Regions from separate parts of the Priestia sp. ABM2_011 genome, predicted to be linked through region 2. Evidence: a T-box and tRNA genes for the amino acid it is inferred to sense, from the RefSeq annotation. Region 2 holds a T-box; the other holds one or more tRNA genes.
The links. The T-box of region 2 lies ahead of thrS (threonine--tRNA ligase). A T-box ahead of a tRNA ligase gene usually reads a tRNA of that ligase, here a tRNA-Thr.

Region 1: it encodes a tRNA-Thr, which carries the amino acid that the T-box ahead of thrS (threonine--tRNA ligase) is inferred to sense. The anticodon was not compared.

The regions. Positions count from the first base shown of each region.
Region 1 is NZ_JBSWUB010000001.1:1,589,275-1,595,736, reverse strand. It holds gene ACXAE4_RS08350 (ABC transporter permease/substrate-binding protein) at 1-535, opposite strand, end outside; gene ACXAE4_RS08345 (ABC transporter ATP-binding protein) at 535-1,485, opposite strand; tRNA gene ACXAE4_RS08340 (tRNA-Thr) at 1,751-1,823, opposite strand; gene ACXAE4_RS08335 (aromatic ring-hydroxylating dioxygenase subunit alpha) at 2,034-3,086, shown strand; gene ACXAE4_RS08330 (DHA2 family efflux MFS transporter permease subunit) at 3,119-4,642, opposite strand; gene ACXAE4_RS08325 (TetR/AcrR family transcriptional regulator) at 4,908-5,828, shown strand; gene ACXAE4_RS08320 (carbohydrate ABC transporter permease) at 5,938-6,462, opposite strand, start outside.
Region 2 is NZ_JBSWUB010000001.1:774,255-780,716, reverse strand. It holds gene rplT (50S ribosomal protein L20) at 1-38, opposite strand, end outside; gene rpmI (50S ribosomal protein L35) at 78-278, opposite strand; gene infC (translation initiation factor IF-3) at 300-803, opposite strand; ribosomal protein L20 leader region at 873-995, opposite strand; gene thrS (threonine--tRNA ligase) at 1,167-3,125, opposite strand; T-box leader at 3,169-3,417, opposite strand; gene ytxC (sporulation protein YtxC) at 3,478-4,338, opposite strand; gene dnaI (primosomal protein DnaI) at 4,435-5,367, opposite strand; gene ACXAE4_RS04140 (replication initiation and membrane attachment family protein) at 5,400-6,462, opposite strand, start outside.

The DNA.
Region 1 (6,462 bases), 820 kb from region 2:
AACTATTATCGCTTCGGTCAATACCAAGCAAAATTAAGCTTCCGAGTCCGCCTGCTCCGATAAGAGCCACGATTGTCGCTGTACCAATAATGAGTACCATCGCTGTGCGAATTCCGGCCATAATGACAGGAAGCGCTAGAGGAAGTTCTACTTTGATTAATCGTCTCCACGAGTTCATCCCCATGGCTTTGGATGCTTCAATTAAAGATGGGTCCACTTCTTTAATTCCGGTATATGTATTTCGTACAATAGGAAGAAGCGAATATAAAAACAGTGCAATAACCGCGGGAAAGGTTCCAATTCCGACAAGAGGAATCAGTAATCCTAATAAAGCGAGTGAAGGAATGGTTTGCAGTACGGCTGTTACGCCAATGATCGGTTCAGCAATGCGGTCATGCCTCGTTAAGTACAGTCCAAGCGGCACTGAAATTAATACGGCGATCACAAGAGCCAGTACTGAAATTTGAATGTGTTCAAGAAGAGCTTGAAACAGGGCATCTCCTCGTTGATCTAATAATGCGCTTAGTGCATTCATTACAGCGTTCCTCCTTCTTTCGTTTTATCAGAAAGAAACGCTAATAGAGTTTTGCGCGTTACAACGCCAATGCGTTTGCTCCCTTTTTTCACAGCTATTGCTTCATGGTCGTAAAGGGCGTCCATTGCCTGCTGAACAGTGGCGGTTGAAGCTAGCTCTTCAGTAGGTTCTACGTCTGGCTGTTCACTTTCTTTGACAAACATATCCAATGTCTCAAATAAAGCATTTCCTTGATTTCCAATAAATGTTTTTACAAACTCATTTTTAGGCTTTTGAATGAATTCCTCCGGGGTGCCAACTTGAACAATTTCCCCATCTTTCATCAGGCAGATACGATCTCCAAGCGTCATGGCTTCGCTCATATCATGCGTAACAAACACAAATGTTTTTTTGATTTTTTCTTTTAAGCTAATAACATCTTGTTGAAGCTGTTCGCGGCTTAACGGATCGAGGGCACTAAAGGGTTCGTCCATTAAAATAACGGGGGGATCAGCTGCGAGGGCACGTGCTACACCTACACGTTGCTGCTGGCCACCTGAGAGCTCAGACGGCTTTCGGTTTCGATATTGCTTTGGGTCTAGTCCTACCAAGGTAAGCAGTTCATCAATACGCGTTTTGATTTTGTTTTTCTTCCAATGCTTCATCTCCGGTACAATGGCTATATTCTCAGCAATGGTCATATGAGGAAAAAGAGCAATCTGCTGTAGCACATAACCAATGTTCCAGCGTAGCTCATGTATGTTGTGGTCCGATACGAGCTTATCTTTTATGTATAGTTCTCCTTCGGTAATATCATGAAGACGGTTAATCATTTTTAAGGTGGTTGTTTTCCCACATCCACTCGGACCAATTAAAACGAAAAACTCTCCTTCTTTTATTTCTAGATTAATATTTTTCACGGCGGTCGTACCGTCTGGATATTGCTTTGACACATTCTTAAACGTAATCAAATTATCGTTCACACTCCCTGTTGAAATTTAACCCCTAGTTTCGTGTACCCAATACTTAGAGGCAATAAACATTCTTTTAAGAATATTTCTAAATATGATTCATAAGACATAGTGGAAAAGATACACATGTTTTCTAACAGCCTCCTAATAAGGCTATCAAACTGTTAAAGTTTTCACAAGGCGGGGAAGAATAATTCGGAGAATAAATTTAAAGCCAATCCAAATAAAAAAACCTTCTTTCAACAAGAAAGAAGGTTTTTGAGTATGCTAGCGACAGGGATCGAACCTGCGACCTCTTGCTTACCATGCAAGTGCTCTACCTACTGAGCTACACCAGCGTCTTGGAAAATTATATCACGTTTAAATTTATTTAGGAAGCGCTTTTTTAAATTTTTTTATTGGTATATTCTCTAATTTGCGTCTTCTGAAATTCGCACTTTCTACAAAGTTCCATATTTCATGTTAGAACTTCTTACATAAATTGTGTGAATTTTCTTTTTTTATATTACCCTTAGTAAAAGAGCTTACAAAAGAAGGGAAGAAAATAGATGGAACAACAACCAACCATGACAAAATCAAAAACGGCAACTCCCTACCCAAGAGACTGCACGTTCAGCCTGGAAGATTGGACGACGCTTGCTAAGTATTGGTACCCCGTCGCACGCTGCAGTGATGTAACAGAAAAACCAACGTCCGTAAAATTACTAGATGTAAATCTAGTTTTATACCGCACCACACACAAAGTTGTAGCGGCACGTGATTTATGCGTTCACCGAGGCACCCCGCTTAGCATGGGCTGGGTGGAAGATGATGAAATTGTCTGTCCTTACCACGGCTTCCGCTACGCAACGGACGGCGCATGCACGTCAATTCCAGCTCACCCTGACGCCAACATTTCTCCCCGTCTCTGTATGGCCGTCTATCCAGTTATTGAACGATATGGATTAGTGTGGACGTCCCTGACAGGAGAACAAGATAACCTGCCTTATTTCGATGCGTGGGAGGACCCTGATTTTCAGCAAATTGTTTGTCCGAGCTTTGATATCATGGGTTCAGCCGGTCGTCAAATGGAAGGCTTTTTAGACGTAGCTCATTTTGCTTGGGTTCACACAGACACATTTGGTGATCGAAACAACGCCTTTGTGCCTAAATATAAAGTAAGCGATACAGACTATGGGCTTCATGTAGAATATACGAGCACCGTGAGCAATTATTCCAAAGAACAGCAGCATTTAAATCCAACTGATTTTAAATGGCTTCGCGTCTTTGATGTTTATCCCCCGTTTACAGCTACGCTAAAAGTATACTTCCCAGAAGGCGCAGAGCTGTGGATTATGAATGCAGTCTCTCCTATTTCAGCCCGCGAAACACGTTTATTCGCGCCAATCGCTCGAAACTTTGACAAAGATTCTCCCGTTGAAGGTGTGTATGACTTTAACCTTCGCGTCTTTGACGAAGACCGTGAAATGGTGGAAAACCAAAAACCTGAAGACTTGCCTTTAGACCTGCAGATGGAAGCGCATATTATGGCTGATCAAACGTCCATCGGTTACCGGAAATTATTAAAGAAAATGGGCTTAAGCTTTAGATATACAAGCTAAAAAAATCCCCGCTGTCTCAGCGGGGATTTTTTTTATTTAGCAAACTGCTCGCGTGCTGCTTTTTCCTTTATCACTTCATCTTCACTTGCCGGCGTTGCGCGTTTCATGAAGAATGAAAGAATTAAGGCAACCACCACTAGGACTACTGAGACAGCAAACGCATCGTTAATCCCTTGTACCATTGCCTGCATCCCAATCTGTTCTTTCATTTGAGCTGCCCCGGCTGCGGTTGCATTAGCTGCTCCTGCTCCGCTCATTGCATCTTGAGCGAGCTCTTTTGCATGAGTAGCTGTACGGTTTGACATCACCGTTACTAAAAGAGCCGAACCAATAGCTCCCGATACTTGTTGAAGCGTATTGTTCATCGCAGTACCATGCGGATTAAAACGCTGCGGAAGCTGATTTAATCCGTTTGTCATAACCGGCATCATCACCATAGACATTCCGAACATACGAAGCGTGTAAAGCGTAATGAGCGTTGTATAGGTCGTATCAAGCTCTAAGTTACTGAAGAAATACGTCGTAACGGCTGTAATCGTTAGACCCGTTACAGCCAATGCACGCGCTCCGAATTTATCAAATAATTTTCCGGTAATCGGTGACATCACACCCATTAGCAGCGCACCTGGAAGCATTAGTAATCCTGAATGAAGCGGAGAGATGCCTCGTACCGTTTGAACATAAATTGGCATTAGCAGCATGGCTGAGAATAATGCCATTGTAATTACCATCGAAATCGTTGATGATAAAGCAAACATTGGATATTTAAAAATGCGGAATTCAAGCATCGGTGTTTTAAGCTTGAACTGACGCGTAATAAATAAAATCAGAGCCACAGCTCCTACGATAATGGTACCGTATACTTCCACAGAATCCCAGCCTTTATCCCCTGCTGAGCTAAACCCGTATAGAAGTCCGCCAAATCCAATTGTAGATAGCAAAAGGGATAAAAAATCCAAATTGATTTCCACTTTTTCTTTTTTGTCTTTTAATAGGAAGAAAGCGCCTATTAATACAATGGCTGCGATTGGCGTAACAAGGTGGAACAGCATTCTCCACTCATAGTGTTCAATTAGCCATCCTGATAATGTAGGACCAATTGCCGGAGCAAAAATCATAACTAAACCGAAAATCCCCATCGCAGCTCCGCGTTTTTCTAATGGAAAACTTGTGAGCAATACGTTCATTAAAAGCGGCATCATAATAGCTGCGCCTGACGCTTGAATAATACGAGCGGTTAACAACACAGAAAATACTGGCGAAGCACCTGCAAGTATTGTTCCTGCTGTAAATAAAGTCATCGCCGTTAAAAATAAGCCTCTGACAGAATAGCGCTGAATTAAAAAAGCGGTAGTTGGAATCATAATACCATTCACTAACATATAACCAGTAGAAAGCCACTGGACAGTTGACGTTGTCACATCTAAGTCTTTCATAATAGACGGCAGCGCCACATTTAATAACGTTTCATTCAATAATGAGATAAAAGCGCCAATTAACAAAATAGCAATTATGCCATAAGGCGGCTTTTCCATTTGATTTATCGATCGACTCATTATTGTACCTCCTTATACTTTAGGTTCATTTTTTTAGACACGTGTTCTACATAGAGTATATTATACTGTGAGTTCAATTTATGCAAGTGAAAAATCTTACGTTCACGTTCTTTATTTTCTCAACTTTTTTAGTCCTATAATCCTTTTATACCAATATATTGTCGTGATATCGTTCAGTTTTCTGAAAAGAACATTTGTGTAAACGCTTTAAATCATGTATCATAAAGTTGGACCATGAGTCTAATTTTACATTTAGGTGATAATAATGAATAATCGAAAACAGCAAGTTGTAAAAAATGCACACCATCTCTTCGTTGAAAAAGGATTTCAAGCTACTTCTATTCAAGACATCATTGATTATAGCGGCATTTCAAAAGGAACATTCTACAACTATTTTTCTTCAAAAAATGAATTATTAATCGCTGTTTTTACATGGCTTCATACGACCATTGAACAAGAGCGCAATCAGCTGCTGGTTGGTAAAAGTCTGACCGATGTAGATGTATTTATTAAACAGATCGATGCGCAGATGAAAAACCATCACAAACATAAATTTTTTACGTTACTTGAAGAAGTATTTGTTTCTAATGATCCTGATTTAAAAGCATACATAAAAAAAACCCAGTTCATTGAAGTAAACTGGTTCTACAAACGGTTTATTGATTTATTTGGACAAGAAAAGAAACCTTATCTGCTAGATTGTGCAATTATGTTTCTTGGCATGCTTCACCGCAACTTTCACTATAATTTTATGGTCAACGGTACAAATACTGATCCCCATGAGATTATAACTTACAGCGTTAAGCGTCTGCTTCCTCTTGTAGACGAAGTAGCAAGTTCAGGAGACATTTTGCTCGATCCGCAAACGATCAAAGAATGGCTTCCATCTTGCCCAAATACTAAAAATCAAATAGAACAGGACATTTCCGCAGCACTTATCGATTTAAAAAAGCAAGCTCACAAACAATTTACGGATGAATTCGAACGTCAAAAATGCACAGAGCTTATTAGTTTTATTGAAGAAGAGATGTTTAAACAATCGAATCCACGCAAGTTTGTTGTGGATAGTGCCCTTCATTCATTAAAGCAGCTGCCTGTTAACAACCGTAAAACGAACCTAGAGGAACTGCAAACGATGATTGATCAGTATGTGAGTGAACTTCAATCAACAGCTAGAAGCAACTAAACATATGAAATTCACGCTCACCATAACAACAAAAAACGAACGATTATGATTTTTTAATTAATCGTTCGTTTGTAATTCCAACTAAAATACTTTTATCCCAGCCTCTTTTTTATTTTCCTCCAGTAAACGAAATTCCTTTAATGAAATATTTGTTAAAAAACGCATAAATGAGCAAAATTGGAAGTGTAAAAACCATGGAAGCTGCCATAATATAGTTCCAATAACTGATATACTGACCTTTAAATGTGTTAAGGCCTAAAGTCAACGTGAACATATTTTCATCAGACATCACAATTAAAGGCTTCATAAAATCATTCCAAAACCCCATAAATACAAAAATCGTTTGTGCTGCTAAGGCAGGTTTTGCAAGTGGAAGGACTATTTTGAAGAATGTTCCAAACTTCGATAACCCATCCAACTCCGCTGCTTCTTCAAGCTCTTTTGGGAAATTAATAAAAAATTGACGCATCATAAATATAAAAGTCGCATTTACCATTCCCGGTACAATCATTCCCTGATAGGTATTTAACCAGCCTAACTCTTTTAAAATTAAAAAATTAGGAATCATCGTTACTTGTCCAGGAATCATAAGCACCGCTAAAATAATAATAAATAAACTTTTCTTTCCCGGGAA
Region 2 (6,462 bases):
CGTTTGCGTGTTACTGTACCGCCTTTTACGCGTGGCATAATTGTTTACCTCCTGTATTGTTTCTATCTCAACCCAAATTACTTAATGTTATCTAATAAGTGACGGATACGTTTGAAGTCACCTTTGCTTACTAAAGAACCTTTACGTAATTTACGCTTTTGTTTTGTAGATTTGTTAGCGAATAAATGGCTTGTGTAAGCACGAGCACGTTTTAATTTACCGCTTCCAGTCTTTTTGAAACGCTTTGCAGCGCCACGATGTGTTTTCATTTTTGGCATGGGGTGTTCCTCCTCGTTCTATTACTTTTCGTTTTTAGGTGCCAAGACTAAGAACATGCTGCGGCCTTCCATTTTAGGAGCCGATTCAACTGAACTTACATCTTCGCAAGCTTGTGAAAAACGTTCAAGTACTTTTTGGCCAATCCCTTTATGAGTAATGGCACGACCTTTAAAGCGAATAGACGCTTTCACTTTGTCACCTTTTTCAAGGAACTTGCGTGCGTTACGAAGTTTAGTGTTAAAATCATGTTCATCAATTGTTGGACTTAAACGAACTTCTTTTAAGTTTACAACTTTTTGGTTTTTACGAGCTTCTCTTTCTTTACGTTGTTGCTCATAGCGGAATTTACCGTAGTCCATAATACGACATACCGGCGGTTTCGCATTTGCAGCAACCATTACTAAGTCAAGATTTACTCGTGAAGCAATTTCTAATGCTTCATTTTTTGATTTAATTCCTAATTGTTCACCATTTTGATCAATTAGACGAACTTCGCGAGCTCGAATGCCCTCGTTTACCATCATGTCCTTGCTAATAAGTAGCCACCTCCAAGGTTTAATGAGCGAATACGCTTGCTTAGACCGATTATTAACTCACACAAAAAAGTGTGAGTACATACTGCACCCACACTTCTATCGTTTTAATTAAGATACGATGTACCTGCTAACTGCTTTATGCGTCACTCAGGTGAGAAGCGGGTGCTTCTTCTTCTGTATAAACAAGTATTCAATTACTTAAGCTATTATAGTATCAACAAAGACAAAAGTCAATGATTTCGTTCTTTTTTCACAACAAAAGTTATTGTATCAAAGGAAAACCATTTATGCAACAGTTTTTTATAAATGTTAGATAAAAAAGCAGAGAATTTCAATTCTCTGCTTTTTTCATTAACGAGATGCTTCTGCTTTTACATTTTGTAAAAAGGCTTGGAAATCCACTGTTTCTGAATTCTGCTCACCATATTTACGTACGTTTACTGCTTTATCTTCTACTTCTTTATCCCCTACAACAAGCATGTAAGGAATTTTTTGCATTTGAGCCTCACGGATTTTATAGCCAATTTTCTCATCGCGAGAATCAAGTTCCACACGAATACCCGCAAGCTGAAGCTGTTCTTGCACTTCTTTTGCATACTCAAGGTGAACCGTAGGTGATACCGGAATCACTTGAACTTGTACAGGTGCTAACCACGTTGGGAAAGCTCCTTTGTATTCTTCGATTAAGAAAGCTACAAAACGTTCCATTGTTGACACCACGCCGCGGTGAATAACAACAGGTCGATGCTGTTTTCCGTCTTCCCCTACATACGTTAAATCAAAGCGTTCAGGAAGTAAGAAATCCAATTGAACCGTAGATAGCGTCTCTTCTTTACCAAGAGCTGTTTTAACTTGAACATCTAGTTTTGGACCGTAGAATGCCGCTTCGCCTTCAGCTTCATAATAATCGAGGTCAAGCTCATCCATTGCATCTTTTAACATGCTTTGTGCTTTTTCCCACATTGCATCATCATCGAAGTATTTTTCTGTATCTTCAGGATCACGATAAGATAGACGGAATGAATAATTTTCAAATCCAAAATCTTTATAAACCGCTTCAACTAAGCGAACCACACGAATAAATTCTTCTTTGATTTGATCCGGACGTACAAAGATATGTGCATCATTTAACGTCATGCCTCGAACGCGCTGAAGCCCTGATAATGCTCCTGACATTTCGTAGCGGTGCATTGTTCCAAGTTCAGCAATACGGATTGGAAGCTCACGATAGCTGTGAATACCTTGTTTGTACACCATCATGTGATGAGGACAGTTCATTGGACGAAGAACCAGGTCTTCGTTATCCATTTCCATTGCAGGGAACATGTCATCTTGATAGTGCTCCCAGTGACCAGACGTTTTGTAAAGTTCTACACTTCCAAGCACCGGCGTGTAAACGTGCTGATAACCAAGGCTTACTTCTTTATCTACGATATAACGCTCGATAATACGGCGGATTGTCGCACCTTTTGGAAGCCATAAAGGAAGACCTTGTCCTACTTTTTGAGAATTTGTAAATAAGTTTAACTCTTTACCAAGTTTACGGTGGTCACGTTCTTTTGCTTCTTCAAGAAGACGAAGATGCTCGTCTAAATCTGCTTTTGTAAAGAATGCTGTACCGTAAATACGCTGCAGCATTTGATTGTCGCTGTCTCCGCGCCAATAAGCACCTGCTACGCTTAATAGTTTAAACTCTTTAATTTTGCCTGTTGACGGCACGTGCACACCTCGGCAAAGATCAAAGAATTCGCCTTGTTGGTAAATCGTCACCTTTTCACCTGCTGGAATCGCATCAATCAATTCAAGCTTTAGTTCATCGCCAACTTCTTTAAAAAGTTGAATGGCTTCTTCACGAGAAACTTCTTTTCGTTCAATTTCAATATTTGAATTAACGATTTTTTTCATTTCTTTTTCAATTCTACCTAAATCTTCAGGAGTAATTGATTCTTCCATATCGATGTCATAGTAAAACCCATTTTCGATAACCGGGCCTACACCTAGCTGTACTTTTACATCTTTGTATAAACGTTTGATTGCTTGAGCCATTAAATGCGCTGTACTATGGCGCATAATTTCAAGCGCTTCAGGAGCATCTTGCGTAATGATTTCAAGACTGCCATCTTGTTCGATTGGCGTACGTAAATCCAGCAGCTCGCCGTTTACTTTGCCTGCTAATGCTTTTTTCTTTAATCCCGGGCTAATAGAAGCCGCAATATCTTCTGTTGATGATCCTTTTGGATACTCTTTAACAGCTCCATCAGGAAATGTCATTTTGATTACTTCTGACACAACTTTCCACTCCTTTAACATAACTAATAAACTTTTTGTAAAAACAAAAAACTCGTCCCTTATAAAAAGGGACGAGTTGTGTATACACGCGGTACCACCCTTGTTTCCTCTTCGTATCTTGGATAACCCAAAGAACCCGAAGCGGCTCGAGGTTTTATAACGGAAATTCCGTCAGTAATTACTAGAGGCTCTGCTCGTTTACTACTGAAGTTTAGAGGTGGTAAGGATATATTCCGTGTTAGGAGATTTTCAGCCTGGATCTCCCTCTCTACAAACCGTAAATATACACTCATGTCCTCATCATAACTTGTAACATATAGCTGTTTTTCAATATGCATTTATTATATTCATTTTCAAAATAGAAATCAACCTTTCACGTTATATTTTGCTTTTGATCAAACGGAAATTCATTTTTTTCGTATAACATCACTTTTTCTTGAAAGATATTTTGAATGGTGTAAACAAAATCATGGTCATGCTCGTCGCTATACAGATGAATACCAGCTGGAGATAAACTTAGCAAAGGCGCGATAATAGTCGAGTCTATGTATAATGATTCTTGTTTAGATAAAAAGGCCTCTGCTAGAGCTGCACATTCACGTTCAGGAACATATCTACGGTTGTGGTCGTACAATACAAACTTGTTTTTATTCAAGTGCATCACGTACACATCACCGGTAGATGACTGTCTTTCGTTAGCCGCTTGACGCAGCTGATGAATAAGAATTTGATAGTCTTGTTCAAGCTTATATTCATCAATCGCCAGCTCAGCATAATAGCGCAGCCGATCTTGATATTCTTTTAAACGGAATTGGAGAAAAGACTCAAAGGTGAATGTTACATTATGAATGAAGAAGTCTTGAAGCGCCTGGCGGATAAGCAATTCTCTTGGAAGAGAAAATATTTTTTGCGGAATTTCGTCTCTCTCTCCTTCCATAATCCCCCCCATAATTTGAAGCAGCAAATCTTGCTCTTCCTCTTCCGAATAAAAAAATTGTTCTTTTAATATGTTTACCATCATCTTTTTTTCTTTCTTTTTTAAAATCACGTGCGTTAATACAGGTATCACCATGTCTTGTAAAATGGCCTCTCGATTGTATGTCTCATCAATAACTAAAAGCTGATTATTCACCAGCTTCAAGCACTGTGAACCATATGATAAAGCGCTTTGCTTCGCGCATAAAGACTCATATACAACGACTGCGTCTTCTACATATTTAAAGAATATTTTCATTCCTCATAGCCCCCCTTTGGACACGCTTTATTAATGTATATGGGGCAACATGCAAAAAAATGAGCAAGTCGTTACAAGAAATGTAAAACGACCTGCTCATCTATTTCGTTTATTCTCTCCATTCATTTCAACAGGAATGGCTAGAGACTTAATTCGTTCCATGACACGAGCGGCTTTGAGCTCTTCCTGCTCGCCTCTTTGGGTATAAGTCAAATGATGTTGAAGCTCTTTAAAATTTAAATTCGAGCTGAAAAATGTCGGCAAATTTTCGAGCATGCGGAATTGTAAAATGGTTCCGAGCACATCGTCTCGCATCCAGCTCGTTACGGATTCTGCTCCGAGATCATCAAGCATAAGAACCGGTACTTTTTTGACATACTCTATTTTCTCATTAAAGCTTTGATCTTGAAACGAACCTTTTAACTCACGCAAAAACTCCGGAACATACAGAATGGTAGATTTCACTTTCTTTTCGGCTAACGCATTGGCAATTGCTCCAAGAAAATACGTTTTTCCCACACCAAACGAACCGTGTAAATATAAAGCTTTCATTTTCTTGTTTGGCTCATATTCTCGCACAAAATCTCTTACTAGTTTAATCGCTTCAAATCTTCCCTGCTCAATTTCAATATCAGACATTGTTGCCTGTAAAATTTCTTTCGGCACGTACATACACTGAATAAAAGATTCTTGTTCTTTTCGCTCATCTTCTTGTACTTTTCTAGGACAGCGTTCATATTGCAAATCAATATTACGGCCTTTTACAACCAGCTGAGGGTGGTATCCTTTCACCATGTTGACACAGCTTTGCAGAGAAGGACACTTGTCACAGCATTTGCTTTGGTCGATAAATTCATGCATCTTCATCAGGCCTCGGTCGACCATTTGCTCATCTAACTCACGGCGATGCTCTTGCAAAAATGTTTTAACTTCAGGATTAGACAGGATACTGTTTCTTAATGCTTCTAAGCGTGCTTTAAAATCTTTTTTGTTCACTAACTGATTTAGTGAATCATTGATAGGCTTCATCTTTTTCACCTCATCTCTATCATACCTGCTTTTTATTCTTTATGCTTTTGTTTTAGCTCTTGATCTAACTGCTTGAGCTCTTCTTGTAGCTTTCGTTTTTCTTCTTCAAATCCGTCCACTTCTTTTGAAGGCTGCTTTTTCTCTTCTTTTTCTTCATCGCTCAGCCACTCTGGCACCATTTCTTTACGCACAATTTTTCGTCCGGTCGTTTTTTTATTTTGCTTTGCTTCGGTCCAGTTTTGATATTCTTTCTGTTCATTTTTAGCTAAATTCATGGCATCTTGAACAGTTTGTACCTTTTTGCGCGCCCAGTGTCCAGCAATTTTCTCTACATAGCTCTTAGATAATTTCATATCGGATCTTAGCATAACATAGTAAATTAGAACATTTACTACCCCTGGTGAAAGCTTTTGATTAAACATCACTTCTTCAATCATTTGCAAATCTGCTTTTGAAGGCTCTGCTCCCCCGGAAAACTCGATCAAAAGCTGTCGAGGAGAAGTCACTTCAAGCTGTTGAATGAGCTGCTCTTCTTTCGTCTGCGGCTGCTTTTCCTGCATAGTGCGAAGCATAGGCGGCTGAATTTGTTCGCTTAGATTTGGAAGTGCTTCTCCATTTTCAAATTGGTAAAAGGACTGTGCTGCTTTTCTAAGCAATTCAATATCAACTTGATCGTTCTCATTTAGCGAATCGAGCACCACATTTTTCATTTGAAGAGGATCGATACCATATAAAAAAGCTAGCTTTTCAATTGCTTGTTTTACTTTAGATGTAATGGACCTTTTCGAAATCATTGAATCTGTTAGGCCTGCTAAAAATAAATCAAAATCAAAGGAATCCGGGCTCATCTCAATAGAAGCACGGTTTGAAGAATCCATAAAGTCCGTTTGAGCATCAGGAGAAAATACATCCTTGCTTTCAGACTGAAAACTTGGAGCCAGCTCCGTTGCTTTAACTGATTTAAATACATCGTTAAATGAATGCGTCACATCTTTGAACGATTGGTCATCCACGAGTGAATCCGAAAAATAATTTTTTACTTTTTGAAAGATGGATTTTCCTAGTCGGTTATATAAATATACATTTAACACACCA